2 regions of the Streptomyces sp. NPDC059874 genome follow, and region 2 is predicted to be linked to the other one. Evidence: riboswitches for the same ligand, from Rfam matches in the RefSeq annotation. Region 2 holds a riboswitch; the other holds the start of a gene.
What was found. A riboswitch is a leader RNA that binds a small molecule or an ion and turns the genes downstream of it on or off. The one in region 2 is predicted to bind glycine.
Positions count from the first base shown of each region.

Region 1: another riboswitch for glycine. It lies ahead of gcvT (glycine cleavage system aminomethyltransferase GcvT); the one in region 2 lies ahead of gcvP (aminomethyl-transferring glycine dehydrogenase).

Region 1 is NZ_JBHWJY010000027.1:38,569-46,195, forward strand. It holds gene ACFV9H_RS17830 (enhanced serine sensitivity protein SseB) at 1-293, opposite strand, end outside; gene ACFV9H_RS17835 (AAA family ATPase) at 652-1,329, opposite strand; glycine riboswitch at 1,539-1,642, shown strand; gene gcvT (glycine cleavage system aminomethyltransferase GcvT) at 1,801-2,916, shown strand; gene gcvH (glycine cleavage system protein GcvH) at 3,019-3,399, shown strand; gene glyA (serine hydroxymethyltransferase) at 3,415-4,671, shown strand; gene ACFV9H_RS17855 (APC family permease) at 4,838-6,508, shown strand; gene ACFV9H_RS17860 (L-serine ammonia-lyase) at 6,647-7,627, shown strand, end outside.
Region 2 is NZ_JBHWJY010000118.1:6,298-13,924, reverse strand. It holds gene gcvP (aminomethyl-transferring glycine dehydrogenase) at 1-2,386, opposite strand, end outside; glycine riboswitch at 2,583-2,681, opposite strand; gene ACFV9H_RS38410 (PRC-barrel domain-containing protein) at 2,794-3,159, shown strand; gene ACFV9H_RS38405 (DNA polymerase IV) at 3,705-5,171, opposite strand; gene ACFV9H_RS38400 (MerR family transcriptional regulator) at 5,215-5,853, opposite strand; gene ACFV9H_RS38395 (bifunctional nuclease family protein) at 6,026-6,499, opposite strand; gene ACFV9H_RS38390 (MerR family transcriptional regulator) at 6,563-7,336, opposite strand; gene ACFV9H_RS38385 (FHA domain-containing protein) at 7,356-7,627, opposite strand, start outside.

The DNA.
Region 1 (7,627 bases), on a different contig from region 2:
CGGGCGAACTCGACGGCGGGGGCCACCGCGAAGTCCATGCCGGGGCCGACGCAGGCGAGGAACTGGGCCTCGGAGCTGTACACCGGGACGTACGCGGCTCCGCCGATGTCCATGGTGGGCAGGGTCAGCCCCTCGGCTCCGCCCTGCTCGGTGCCCGCGCCGGCGGGGAGCGGCACCCACAGCTGGCTCCGCCCGAGCACCTCCAGGATCCGCCCGCCGGCGTCCGGCTGCCCGAGCGCCGCCCCGAGCACCTGCTCCAGCTCATTCCCCGGCCAACCACCGCCGCTGTGCATGTCCCGTGCCTCCGTGATCCCGCCGATGTCGTGCCGAGGCTATCGGCCCTGGGCCCGGCCCCGCCGCCGGGGCTCCGCCGGGTTGCTGTCCGCGCTCACGTGCGGCGCCGCTGCCGGGCTCTGCCCGGACCCGCGCCTCAAACGCCGGCGGGGCTGGAATTGGCCGGCGTCGGCCTGCAAGTGCGCGCCGCAGCGCAACCCTGCGCCCAGGCGGGCTTGGATTGCCCGCAGGGCAATTCCAGCCTCGCCGGCGTTTGAGGCGCGGGGGCCGGGGCGGCGCCCCGGATGCCGCGCAAGCGGCATATCCAGCCCCGCCGGCGTTTGAGGCGCGGGGGTGCGGGGGCAGGGCCCCCGGCGGTTACGGGTGGAACGCGATCCGGGCCACCGCGGCAGCGGAGCGGCGGTCCAGGAGGGTGGCCGACGCGCACCCCGCAGGCGGCCGGCCGGATTCCGCTTCGCGGAGGAGGCGGGTCACCGCCCCCCGGTGTCGGGCGAAGGCGTACGCCGACACGCGCCGCCCCCGCGCCGCCTGGCCGGACAGCGCCTCCTCGGGGCTGCTGTCCAGGAGGAGCAGGTGCAGCGAACGCCCCCGCCGCCGCGCGGCCGCCGCGAGCAGCGCCCGGACCCAGCTCTGCGTACCGCAGTCGTGGACGACGACGGAGCGCCCGGAGCGCAGCGTGCGCCACAGCCCCCAGTAGTGCGCGGCCCGCACCAGCGGCCGGTACACCGCGTACGGCAGCGCCCCCGGCATCCGGTGTTCCCAGCGCTCGCGGGCGTCCTGGGAGTCGATGGCGCCGCCCTCGGCCGCGGCCCGCTTGATCAGCGTGCTCTTGCCGCCGCCCGGCAGGCCGGACACGACCACGATGTCGCCCTCGGCGAAGCGGAGCCGCTGCGGGCCCCGTACGCCGGGCCCGCGCAGGTCGCGTACGGGTCCGGCCTCGTGCCCGCGCGCACGCGTCACACCACCGCCGCCTCGCTGCGCCGGTACCGAACCCACGGTGCCCGCGGCCGCCGCCACACCTACGAATCTCCGCACAGTGTTCGCCTCCCCCGAATCGGGTCACCAGGACCCTTGCCCCCTGAGTGTAAAGAGACGGTAATCCGGCAGTCCCGGTTCCGGTCCGCCCCGGTCCGCCCCTTGGACACCCGCACGATCTTTCGGGCCCGCCCGCCCGATCACCACCATGGCGTGCAATGATGTGCGCCATCTGGACCAACCGCATCACCAACTGCATACCGGCCGCTTGAATCCGCGCGGGAGAGTCCCGGCACGCCGCAAGGCCGTGCTTGGGCGCCGAAGGAGCAAGAACCTCCCTTGAATCTCTCAGGCCCCGTACCGCGTGGATGAGGCAGATCTGAAAAGCGAGCTGCTCGGCAGCTCCACCCAAGGTGCAAGCCGGAGATCCCTGAATCTTCAGGAACTCTCGGCGAACCTCTCAGGTTCCGATGACAGATGGGGAGGACCTCTCCTCGTCATGTCATGCCCTGGGACCCGGGAGCCACACCCATGAGCACTGCCCCCCGCCTGACCGCCCTCGATGCGCTGCACCGTTCCCTCGGTGCGACCATGACCGACTTCGCGGGCTGGGACATGCCCCTGCGGTACGCCAGCGAGCGCGACGAGCACAACGCCGTCCGCACCAAGGCCGGTCTCTTCGACCTCTCGCACATGGGTGAGATCACCCTGACCGGCCCGGAGGCCGTCAAGGCCCTGGACTACGCGCTGGTCGGGAACATCTCCACCGTCGGCGTCGGCCGTGCCCGCTACACGCACATCTGCCAGGAAGACGGCGGCATCGTCGACGACCTGATCGTCTACCGCCTCGGCGAGACCGAGTACATGGTCGTCGCGAACGCCTCCAACGCCCAGGTCGTCCTCGACGCCCTGACCGAGCGCGCCGCCGGTTTCGACACCGAGGTCCGCGACGACCGTGACGCGTACGCGCTGATCGCGGTGCAGGGCCCGGAGTCCCCCGGCATCCTCGCCTCCCTCACCGACGCCGACCTGGACGGGCTGAAGTACTACGCCGGCCTGCCGGGCACCGTCGCGGGCGTGCCCGCGCTGATCGCGCGTACGGGCTACACGGGCGAGGACGGCTTCGAGCTGTTCGTCTCCCCCGAGCACGCCGTGGAGCTGTGGCAGGCGCTGACCAAGGCCGGCGAGGGCGTCGGCCTGGTCCCGGCCGGCCTGTCCTGCCGCGACACGCTGCGCCTGGAGGCGGGCATGCCGCTGTACGGGCACGAGCTGACCACCTCCCTCACCCCGTTCGACGCGGGGCTGGGCCGGGTCGTGAAGTTCGAGAAGGAGGGGGACTTCGTCGGCCGCGCCGCCCTGGAGGCCGCCGCCGAGCGCGCCGCCACCAACCCGCCGCGCAAGCTGGTCGGCCTGATCGCCGAGGGCCGCCGCGTCCCGCGCGCCGGCTTCCCGGTTGTCGCCGACGGCCAGGTCATCGGCGAGGTCACCTCCGGCGCCCCGTCCCCGACGCTGGGCAAGCCGATCGCGATGGCGTACGTCGACGCGGCGCACGCCGCGCCCGGCACCTCCGGCGTCGGCGTCGACATTCGCGGTACGCATGAGCCGTACGAGGTCGTCGCTCTGCCGTTCTACAAGCGGCAGAAGTAGTCCTTGTAGTCAGGCCTGCCGCCCGGGTGCCCCGTGCGGCGACATCGCAGTACCCAAGACCACCGTTCGTTTCCACTCCCCCGCATCCAGGAGAATCAGGCCATGAGCACCCCCCAGCAGCTGCGTTACACCAAGGAGCACGAGTGGCTGTCGGACGTCGAGGACGGCGTCGCGACGGTCGGCATCACGGAGTTCGCGGCCAACGCGCTCGGTGACGTCGTCTACGCCCAGCTCCCCGAGGTCGGCGAGACCGTCACCGAGGGCGAGACCTGTGGCGAGCTGGAGTCGACGAAGTCGGTCAGCGACCTGTACTCCCCCGTCTCCGGTGAGGTCGTCGAGGCCAACCAGGACGTCGTCGACGACCCGTCGCTGGTGAACTCCGCTCCGTTCGAGGGCGGCTGGCTGTTCAAGGTGCGCATCTCGGAGGAGCCCAAGGACGTGCTCTCCTTCGACGAGTACACCGCTCTCACCGCCGGTAACTGACCCCAGGGGATCCTGATGTCCGTACTGAACACCCCTCTTCACGAACTCGACCCCGATGTCGCCGCAGCCGTCGACGCCGAGCTCGTGCGCCAGCAGTCGACCCTGGAAATGATCGCGTCGGAGAACTTCGCTCCGGTCGCCGTCATGGAGGCCCAGGGCTCGGTCCTGACCAACAAGTACGCCGAGGGCTACCCGGGCCGCCGCTACTACGGTGGCTGCGAGCACGTCGACGTCGTCGAGCAGATCGCGATCGACCGGATCAAGGCGCTGTTCGGCGCCGAGGCCGCGAACGTGCAGCCGCACTCGGGTGCGCAGGCGAACGCGGCGGCGATGTTCGCGCTGCTGAAGCCGGGCGACACGATCATGGGCCTGAACCTGGCCCACGGTGGTCACCTGACCCACGGCATGAAGATCAACTTCTCCGGCAAGCTCTACAACGTGGTCCCGTACCACGTCGACGAGACCGGCCAGGTGGACATGGCCGAGGTCGAGCGCCTCGCCAAGGAGTCCAAGCCGCAGCTGATCGTCGCCGGCTGGTCCGCCTACCCGCGCCAGCTGGACTTCGCCGCCTTCCGCCGCATCGCGGACGAGGTCGGCGCGTACCTGATGGTCGACATGGCGCACTTCGCCGGCCTGGTCGCCGCGGGTCTGCACCCGAACCCGGTGCCGCACGCCCACGTCGTCACCACCACCACGCACAAGACCCTCGGTGGTCCGCGCGGCGGTGTCATCCTGTCGACGCAGGAGCTGGCCAAGAAGATCAACTCCGCGGTCTTCCCGGGTCAGCAGGGCGGCCCGCTGGAGCACGTGATCGCGGCCAAGGCCGTCTCCTTCAAGGTCGCGGCCTCGGAGGAGTTCAAGGAGCGCCAGGTGCGCACCCTTGAGGGCGCGAAGATCATCGCCGAGCGCCTGGTGCAGTCGGACGTCACCGAGGTCGGCGTCTCCGTCCTCTCCGGCGGCACGGACGTGCACCTGGTCCTGGTCGACCTGCGCAACTCCGAGCTGGACGGCCAGCAGGCCGAGGACCGGCTCCACGAGATCGGCATCACGGTCAACCGCAACGCCATCCCGAACGACCCGCGGCCGCCGATGGTCACCTCGGGTCTGCGGATCGGTACGCCGGCCCTGGCCACGCGCGGTTTCGGCGCCGAGGACTTCACCGAGGTCGCCGAGATCATCGCGGCCGCGCTGAAGCCGGCCTACGACAGCGAGGGCCTGAAGGCGCGCGTCTCCGCGCTCGCCGCGAAGTTCCCGCTGTACCCGTCGCTCTAGGCAACGGCCTGAGAAGGGCCCGGCCTTGTTTTGCACAGGGTCGGGCCCTTCTCATGACCAAAGCCCCAGGCGGATGCGGCCCATTGCCACTGAATCCACCAAAAATTGGCAAATAGGCTCCGCATAAGAGACTCACCGCATCCCCTGGCAGGACGGAAACGACCCCATGGACATGAGCGCAGCGAACAAGAAGGGACTCAGTCTCTTCGCGCTGGTCATGATCGGCATAGGTTCGATCTTCGGATCGGGCTGGCTCTTCGGCGCCGGTACGGCGGCCCAGGTGGCCGGACCGGCGGCGCTCGTGGCCTGGGTCATCGGCGCGGTCTTCATCGGCATGATCGCCATGTCGTACGCGGAGGTCGGCGCGGCCTACCCGATCCCCGGCGGCATGGCCCGCTACGGCTCCATCTCGCACGGGCCGGTGCTCGGCTTCATCACCGGCTGGGCGGTGTGGATCGCGGTCGCCTCGCTGATCCCGATCGAGTCGATCGCGGCCACCCAGTACATGTCCTCCTGGAGCTTCGGCTGGGCCGAGGACCTGGTGGACGCCCGGTCCCACCAGCTGACCGCCTTCGGCATGTGCGTGGCGCTGGTCCTCACCGTCCTGCTGTGGCTGTCCTGCTACTGGTCGGTCCAGTTGCCGGCGAAGATCAACTCCCTCCTCACCCTGGTCAAGTTCGCGATCCCGGTGCTGGCCGTCGTCGCGCTCATCGCCTCCGGCTTCCACACCGACAACTTCACCGCCCACGGAGGCTTCGCGCCGAACGGCGCGGCCGCCGTCCTGACCGCCGTCACCACCTCCGGCGTGGTCTTCGCCTTCAACGGCTTCCAGGCCGTCGTGAACCTCGGCGGCGCCGCCAAGAACCCGGGCCGGGCCATCCCGATCGCCCTGGCCGGCGCGCTCTCCCTGGGCCTGGTCATCTACCTCGCCCTCCAGGCGGCCTTCCTGGGCTCCGTACCGCCGGAGCACCTGGCGCAGGCCGGCGGCTGGTCGGGCGTGAACTTCAACTCGCCGTTCGCCGAGCTCGCCAAGCTGCTGATGATCCACTGGGTCGTGGTGATGCTCCAGTTCGGCGCGTTCATATCCCCCGCCGGCTCCAACATCGCCAACGTGGCCTCGGCCGCCTACATGGTCCGGAACCTCTCCGAGACCGGCTTCTTCCCGAAGAGGCTCGCCCGGACCCACCCCGTCTACGGAACCGCGCGCCCGGCGATGTGGATGAACCTCGGCTTCTCGGTGCTGCTGCTGGTCACCGTCGGCCACAGCTGGAAGACCCTGGCTCCGATCATCTCGGCCGCCATGGTGATCTCGTACCTGATCGGCCCGATCGCGGTGGGCGTCTTCCGCCGCACGAAGCCCGACCTGCCCCGCCCGTTCCGCCTCCCGGCGGCGAAGGTCCTGTGCCCGCTGACCTTCGTCTTCGCGGCCTGCGCGCTGTACTGGTCGAGGTGGCCGAACACCGGCATCGTCACCGCCCTGACCCTGCCGGCCGCCCCGATCGCGGCGCTCGTGCTCTCCCGCAAGGGCGAGCAGGCCGGGACATCCACAAACCTGGCGCGCCAGTTCGCCCCCGCCTGGTGGATCGTGTTCTTCCTCGGCGCCCTGTCCCTGCTCTCCTGGCTCGGCTCCGCCGACTTCGGCGGCCGCGGGGCCATCCCGGGCGGCCTGGACATCGCCCTGGTGGCGGCCATGTCCCTCGGTACGTACTTCTGGGCCGTGCGGGCGGGCGTCAAGGCCCACCACGCGGGCCTGCCCGGCCCCGACCCGGTCCTCGACACCGACACGGCCGCGCGGGGCGAGGCAACGGCTCCGGAGCGTGAGCCGGTACCCGCCTGACCCGTCCACGTAATCCTTCCCACGTCGTCCGGCAGACGAGCCGTTCACCTCACCGCGATAAGCTCGCCTGCCGGACAAAATCCGCATTACACCTCTCCTGCCCCCTCCCACCCCACGAGCAGACAAGGGAGTCCGCCAGTGGCCATCTCCGTCTTCGACCTCTTCTCCATCGGCATCGGCCCGTCCTCCTCCCACACGGTCGGTCCGATGCGCGCGGCGCGCATGTTCGTGACGCGGCTGAAGAAGGACGGTGTCCTCGCCCAGACCGCGTCCGTACGCGCCGAGCTGTTCGGCTCCCTGGGTGCGACCGGCCACGGCCACGGCACCCCCAAGGCGGTTCTGCTGGGTCTGGAGGGCCACTCCCCGCGCACGGTGAACGTGGAGACGGCGGACGACGAGGTGGAGCGGATCCGCAAGAGCGGCCGGCTGCGGCTGCTGGGCGCCGAGATAGGCGATGGCCACGAGATCGCCTTCGACGAGCCGAACCAGCTGATCCTGCACCGTCGGCGCTCGCTGCCGTACCACGCGAACGGCATGACGCTCTTCGCGTACGACGAGGCCGGCGCCCCGCTGCTGGAGAAGACGTACTACTCGGTCGGCGGCGGTTTCGTCGTGGACGAGGACGCGGTCGGCGAGGACCGGATCAAGCTCGACGACACCGTGCTGAAGTACCCCTTCCGCTCCGGCGACGAGATGCTGCGCCTCGCGAACGAGACCGGCCTGTCGATCTCCTCGCTGATGCTGGAGAACGAGAAGGCCTGGCGCACGGAGGAGGAGATCCGCGAGGGCCTCCTGGAGATCTGGCGCGTCATGCAGTCCTGCGTCGCGCGCGGCATGTCCCGCGAGGGCATCCTCCCCGGCGGGCTGCGGGTCAAGCGGCGGGCCGCCTCCACGGCGCGCCAGCTGCGCACCGAGGGCGACCCGATGATGCACCGCAGCGAGTGGACGACGATCTACGCGATGGCGGTCAACGAGGAGAACGCGGCCGGCGGCCGGGTCGTGACCGCCCCGACCAACGGCGCGGCGGGCGTCCTGCCGGCGGTCCTGCACTACTACACGAACTTCGTGCCGGGCGCGGACGAGGACGGCGTCGTCCGCTTCCTCCTCGCGGCGGGCGCG
Region 2 (7,627 bases):
GCTTGGCGATGTAGTTGGCGCCGAGCACCGCCACCTGGGTGGCGCGCTTGAGGCCCTCGCCGCCCATGAGGCGCACGTACGACCAGGAGATCGGCAGGATGCCGGCGGAGCCCCACGGCGCGGCCGAGATCGGGCCGACGCCCGTCTCCGGGCCGGCGGTCGGCTGCAGCGGGTGGTTCGGCAGGTACGGAGCCAGGTGGGCCCGGACACCGACCGGACCGACGCCCGGACCGCCGCCGCCGTGCGGGATGCAGAAGGTCTTGTGCAGGTTCAGGTGCGAGACGTCGCCGCCGAAGTGACCCGGCTTGGCCAGACCGACCAGGGCGTTCAGGTTCGCGCCGTCCACGTAGACCTGGCCGCCGGCCTCGTGCACCTGGGCGCAGATGTCGGCGACGTGCTCCTCGAACACACCGTGCGTGGAGGGGTACGTGATCATCAGCACGGCGAGCTCGTCGCGGTACTGCTCGATCTTGGCGCGCAGGTCGTCCGCGTCCACCTCGCCGTCGTCGGCGGTCTTGACGACGACGACCTTCATGCCGGCCATCACGGCGCTGGCGGCGTTGGTGCCGTGCGCGGAGGACGGGATGAGGCAGATGGTGCGCTGCTCGTCGCCGTTCGCGCGGTGGTAGGCGCGTACGGCGAGCAGACCGGCGAGCTCACCCTGCGAACCGGCGTTCGGCTGGATGGAGACCTTGTCGTAGCCGGTGACCTCGCAGAGACGTTCCTCCAGCTCGTTGATGAGCGTGAGGTAGCCCTCGGCCTGCTCCACCGGGGCGAAGGGGTGCAGCTGGCCGAATTCGGGCCAGGTCACCGGCTCCATCTCGGTGGTCGCGTTGAGCTTCATGGTGCAGGAGCCCAGCGGGATCATGCCGCGGTCCAGCGCGTAGTCCTTGTCCGAGAGCTTGCGCAGGTAGCGCAGCATCGCGGTCTCGGAACGGTGCTGGTGGAACACCGGGTGCGTCAGGTAGGCGTCCGAGCGCAGCAGGCCTTCGGGGAGGGTGTCGGCCGTGGTCTCGTCCAGCGCCTCGATATCGGCGGTGACGCCGAAGGCGGCCCAGACGGCCTCGATGTCGGCGCGCAGGGTGGTCTCGTCGCAGGAGACGGAGACCTGGTCCGCGTCGACCTGGTGCAGGTTGACCCCGCCCTCGCGGGCGGCGGCGACGACCTCGGCCGCGCGGCCCGGAACGCGGGCGGTGATCGTGTCGAAGAACGCGCCGTGCACGACCTCGACCCCGCCGGCCGTCAGGCCCGCGGCGAGCAGGGCCGCGTAGCGGTGGGTGCGGCCGGCGATCGTCCGCAGGCCGTCCGGGCCGTGGTAGACGGCGTACATGCCGGCCATGACGGCGAGGAGCACCTGCGCGGTGCAGATGTTGCTGGTGGCCTTCTCGCGGCGGATGTGCTGCTCGCGGGTCTGCAGCGCCAAGCGGTACGCCTTGTTGCCGTCCGCGTCCACGGAGACGCCGACGAGGCGGCCCGGCAGCGAGCGGGCGTGCTTGGCCTGGACGGCCATGTAGCCGGCGTGCGGTCCGCCGAAGCCCATCGGGACGCCGAAGCGCTGCGTGGTGCCGACGGCGATGTCCGCGCCCAGCTCGCCCGGGGAGGTCAGCAGGGTCAGGGCGAGCAGGTCGGCGGAGACGGAGACGATGGCGCCGAGCGCGTGCGCCTGCTCGATGACCGGCTTGATGTCCCGCACCGCGCCGGAGGCACCCGGGTACTGGAGGAGCACGCCGTAGACGCCGCGCTCGGCGATCTCGGCCGGAATGCCCTCGGACAGGTCGGCGACGACGACCTCGATGCCGATCGGCTCGGCGCGGGTCTCGATCACCGCGATGGTCTGCGGCAGCGCGTCGGCGTCGACGAGGAAGACGTTGCCCTTGGCCTTGCCCACGCGGCGGGCCAGCGTCATGGCCTCGGCGGCCGCGGTGCCCTCGTCGAGCAGGGAGGCGCCGGAAGTCGGCAGACCGGTCAGCTCGGCGACGACGGTCTGGAAGTTCAGCAGCGCTTCGAGGCGACCCTGCGAGATCTCCGGCTGGTACGGCGTGTAGGCCGTGTACCAGGCCGGGTTCTCCATGACGTTGCGGAGGATCACCGGCGGGGTGAAGGTCCCGTAGTAGCCGAGACCGATCATGGAGGACAGGACCTGGTTGCGGTCGGCGAGCGAGCGGAGCTCGGCCAGCACCTCGGCCTCGGTCCGCGCCTCGGGCAGGTTCAGTGCTTCAGCGGTCTTGATCACATCCGGGACCGCGGCGGCGGTCAGTTCGTCCAGCGAGCCGTAGCCCACCTGAGCGAGCATCTTCGCCTGCGCCTCGGCATCCGGGCCGATGTGGCGCTGCTCGAAGGGGATGCCTCGCTCCAGCTGGGAGAGCGGAATGCGGTTGGCGGTCATGTACGGAGGCCTCCTGGTCGTACGACCTGCGAGGGGCACCACGGCGCGGGCACCCGGACGGCCTCCCCCTCTGTCATCTCAACCTGAGAGTTTCACCGGCCGCTCGAGGGTTGCTCGAACGCGCCGGCTTTCACCGTCGGTGAGGAGAGGAACCGGCACTGCGCGCCCGGTACCCGCCCCTGCTTTCCAGAGTGGCCTCGTCCGTGCGGTACGTATGCCTGAGAGATTCCGGGGAGGATTTGCTCCTTCGGCGCCTCCGTCGTTCTCACTCGGAGGACTCTCCCGCACAGGGTCGACAGCCAGCACCAAGCCTACCAGCGAGGATCCAGGGCCTTCCCGAGTGGCCTCTTCTTGGGATATGCACTTTTGTAGTCATTACGGAGGAGTTGCGACCATTTGGAGGGACCGTGCAGACCGACATCGATCCGCGCAGCCTGATCGGCCGCAAGGCGTTCGACCGCAATGGCACCAAGATCGGCACCGTGGACGAGGTCTACCTCGACGATGCCACGGGCGTCCCGGAATGGGCCGCCGTCCGTACGGGCCTGTTCAGCCGGGACGCGTTCGTCCCGCTGGAGCCGAGCGAGCTGGTCGACAACACCCTGCGGGTGCCCTTCGACCGCTCCCTGATCAAGGACGCCCCCGACTTCGGCGTCGGCCGCCACCTTTCCCCCGAACAGGAGCTCCAGCTCTACCACCACTACGGTCTGGACGTGACGCTCCCGTCGGACTTCCAGCGCGACTTCGGCCACCTGGCGGGCAACGAGGACTGACGGGCCCCGCTCACCGGCCTAGCTTCACCTCCCCGAGCCCCTTCCGGCCCGCCCGGCCGGGGCCCGGGGCGCGGGCTGCCCCGGAGCTTCCCGCCAGGGCACACCGGCCGGCCCAGCCCCACAAGCGCCCCTGCCAGGGCATCCGGGCGGGGGCCACCCCCGAAGCAACCCGGCACGCCCCCGCACCGCAGGGCCCCGGCCGGGCCCCATGCGCGAGCCCGCCTGAAGCCACCCCGGCCCCGCACCCAACGGTCCGCAGCCCCGGCCCAGGGGCCCGGGCGCAGGCCCGCGCTTCGGAGGCACCCGGCACGCCTCAACCCGCCCGGGCAGGCCGCCCCGTCCGTCCCCTCACGGCCGACCGCCGAGCAGCCCGGCCCCGACGCCGTGGGCAGCGGCCAACGCAGGCGTGGGCAGCGGGCGCGGGCCTCGGGCAGTGCGCGCGGCGGGCCACCGACAGCCGGCGCGCGGGGCCACTGGCTCGCGCGGCCGGCGCTCGCACGGCCACGGGGCCCGGATGCGCCCCGAGCCCCTCAGCGGACGGCCCCTCAGCCGTCGGTGTCCGCCGTCGGCTCCGCCCCCGCGTCGCCCACCAGCGGCAGCGGGTCGGACGGCTCCAGCTCGGGATCGCCCACCCGGAAGGTCCGGACCCGGCCGGGCAAGGAGCCGGGCTGCTCGAACCGTACGGTCACCCGCCCGACCCCGCTGCCCTGCACCCACCCGGGCCCGTACACCGAATGGCGTACATCGTGGCCGGCCATCCACCGCCGCTCCTCCACCGGCCCGGGCTCCACGGCGGGCTCGCCCGCCCCCGGCGCCACGGACCACGGGTCCATCACCGGCTCGGCCTCCCCCCGCCCCTCGTCGGACCCGGCGGCCACACCCTCACCGGGCGACTCAGCGGCCCCGCCCGCACCCTCCGCCCCGCCCTCGGCGGCGAGCATCGCGGCCTGGGCGAAGAGGTCCTCCTGGGTGTAGTCCGCCAGCCCCGTCACACCCACGCCCAGCAGCCGCACGCCACCCGTGGTGTCCACGCCCTCCAGGAGCCGCGCCGCGGCCTCCCGCACGACCCCCGGGTCGTCCGTGGGGCCCCGCAGCGTCTCTGAGCGGGTCAGCGTCGAGAAGTCGTAGCGCCGCACCTTCAGCACGATCGTGCGCCCCGAGTGCCCGGACTCCCGCAGCCGCCGCACGCACCGGTCCGCCAGCCGCTGCACCTCGCCCCGGATCCGGACCCGGTCGTGGAGGTCGACGTCGAAGGTGTCCTCGACGGACACCGACTTCGCGTCCCGCTCGGCGACCACCGGCCGGTCGTCCAGCCCCAGCGCCATCCGGTACAGGCCCACGCCGTGCGCGCGCCCGACCATCCGGACCAGCTCGTCCTCCCCGGCCTCCGCCAGCTCCCCCACGGTGGTGATCCCGGCGCGGCGCAGGTGCTCCCCGGTGGCCGGTCCCACCCCCGGCAGGGTCCGCACCGACATCGGCGCGAGGAGTTCCCGCTCCGTCCCCGGCTCGATCAGCAGCAGCCCGTTCGGCTTGGCCTCCTCGGACGCCACCTTGGCCAGCATCTTCGACCCGGCCAGCCCCACCGACCCGCTGAGCCCCGTCACGGCCCGGATGTCCGCCCGCAGTCGCTCCCCCGTCGCCAGGGCGCTCGCCGAGTCGAAGGCGACACCGCCCGCCTCCAGGTCCACGAAGGCCTCGTCCAGGCTGAGCGGCTCCACCAGCGGCGACAGCTCCCGCAGCAGCGCCATCACCTGGTCGCTGACCTCCCGGTACAGGCTGAAGCGCGGGAAGACGTACGCGCCGTTCGGGCAGAGCCGCCTGGCCTGGGTCATCGGCATCGCCGAATGCACGCCGAACCGCCTGGCCTCGTACGAGGCGGTCGCGACGACCCCCCGCGGGCCGAGGCCGCCGACGATGACGGCCTTGCCGCGCAGGCTCGGCTTCGACGCCTGCTCCACGGAGGCGTAGAAGGCGTCCATGTCCAGGTGCAGGATGGTCGGCGCGGCTCTCACAGCCCCGATGCTGCCCTACGGGTCTGACATTTCCGGGGCTGGGTCAGACGGCGCGGTTGCGGCGTGCCGCGAGCTCGTCCGCCGGGTTGTGCCCGACCAACGTCTCGCCGGTGTCCACCCGCTCCCCGTGCAACTGGGAGAGCGCGCTCTCGACGTCGCGCCACACCACTCCCACGGCGATGCCGAAGACGCCCTGCCCGCCCTGGAGCAGGCTCACGACCTGGTCGGGGGACGTGCACTCGTAGACGGTGGCGCCGTCGCTCATCAGCGTCATCCGCTCCAGGTCGCAGAACCCGCGGTCACGCAGGTGCTGCACGGCCGTGCGGATGTTCTGCAGCGCGACACCGGTGTCCAGGAAACGCTTGACGATCTTGAGGACCACCACGTCCCGGAAGCTGTAGAGCCGCTGCGTGCCCGACCCGTACGCGGGGCGCACGCTCGGCTCCACGAGCCCGGTCCGCGCCCAGTAGTCGAGCTGCCGGTAGGTGATGCCGGCCGCGGCGCACGCCGTCGGCCCCCGGTATCCGATCTGCTCGGGCGCCTCGTCGCCGCCCACCGGTCCGACCGGCGTCGACTCCGGCTGACGGCGCGCGGAACCGGCCGCACTGCCGTGCAGCGGGTACGGTCCCCCGTCACTCCGCGCGGGGGTGCCCCCGGTCGTACCGTCGCCCGTGATCCTCACGCCGACCCTCCGTCCTTGACCTGCCCACCTTGAAGGTAGGCAGTCACCAGGGGTGCGTCAACGATCGCCACACTCGGCACGCCGAGTGATAATCACCCTGAGAGTGGTTTCCCGTATCCGTTTGCGGGGAAAGGCTACTCGAATGGGCTGAAAGTTCCCCGCGTCCCGCGCCTCACTGCGGGCCGGTACCGAAGTCCTCCGGCGAGATCTGGTCGAGGAACTCGCGGAACTTCTCCACCTCGTCCTCCTGCTCGTCCGGAATCGCGATTCCGGCGTCGTCGAGGACGCCGTCACTGCCGTAGATCGGCGTCCCCGTGCGCAGGGCCAGCGCTATGGCGTCGGACGGCCTCGCGCTCACCTCGACCCCGCTGGCGAAGACGAGCTCCGCGTAGAAGACGCCCTCCCGCAGATCCGTGATCCGGACCTCGGTGAGCTCCTCGCCGATCGCCTCCAGCACGTCCTTGAACAGGTCGTGCGTCAGCGGCCGGGCAGGGGCCATCCCCTGCTGCGCGAAGGCAATGGCGGTCGCCTCCCCTGGTCCGATCCAGATGGGGAGGTACCGGTCGCCTCCCACTTCACGCAGGAGCACGATCGGTTGGTTGGAGGGCATTTCCACCCGGACACCCACAACGTCGAGCTCGTTCACACAGCAACCCTAGGACCTGCCCGGCAGGTTTGGGTAGTCGGGGCCCCACTCCGACCAGCGAGCTCACCGCAGACGGACCCCGAGAGCGGTCTGCACGAGGGCCTCGTGGAGCCGTACGGACAGCCCCGCGAGCTCTTTCAGGGTGGCCTCCGCATGCGCCCTGGTCTGCGGGTTGCGGTGGCGCCGCAACGGTGCCACGACCTGCTCCACGAGCCCGGCCTCCCGGTCCGCGGCGGCCTTCATCGCACGCAGGTGGCGCGGCTCCAGCCCGAACCGCCCGAGATCGGCCACGAGCCGGGCCACCGTGACGGACTCGGCGTCGAATCCGCCGCCCGGAGCCTCGGCGAGCAGCCCGTAGGACTCCCATTCGACCAGCTGCACCTCGTCGACGTCAGCGGCCGCCAGGAGCTCCGCACGGTCCACCCGGGCCACCGTGGGCCGCTCCCGGCCCACCTCGCCGTATACGGCCGCAGGACTGCCGGGATCAGCCGTGCCGGCGGAGTCCGCGTGCGCCGTCGGTGCCGGAATGCGGATCTGCTCGCCGCGGGCGAGCGCGTCGAGGTGCTCGCGGATGACCTTCAGCGGCAGGTAGTGATCGCGCTGCAACCGCAGGATGCGCGCCAGGCGCTCCACGTCGTCGGTGCTGAACTTGCGGTATCCCGAAGGTGTGCGTCGGGGCTCGACGAGCCCTTCGGCCTCCAGGAAACGAATCTTCGAGATCGTGACTTCGGGGAACTCGTCACGCAGCGTGGTGAGCACGGTGCCGATGCTCACCAGCCGCCCGGCGGTGCCGGCGGTGCCGTTCTTCGGGGCACCGCCGGTCGGGGTACGCAGCATGAGACCTTCCCAGATGGGGTCAGATGCCCCGCAGGCTCGCGTAGAAGACCAGCCGGTACTTGCCGATCTGCACCTCGTCGCCGTTGTGCAGGGCGACGGAGTCGATCGGTTCACGGTTCACGTACGTGCCGTTGAGGCTGCCGACGTCGGAGACGGTGAAACCGCCGTCCTGGCCCCTGCGGAAGTCGACATGGCGCCGGGAGACGGTGACGTCGTCCAGGAAGATGTCGCTCTGCGGGTGCCGGCCCGCCGTGGTCAGCTCGCCGTCCAGCAGGAAGCGGCTACCGGAGT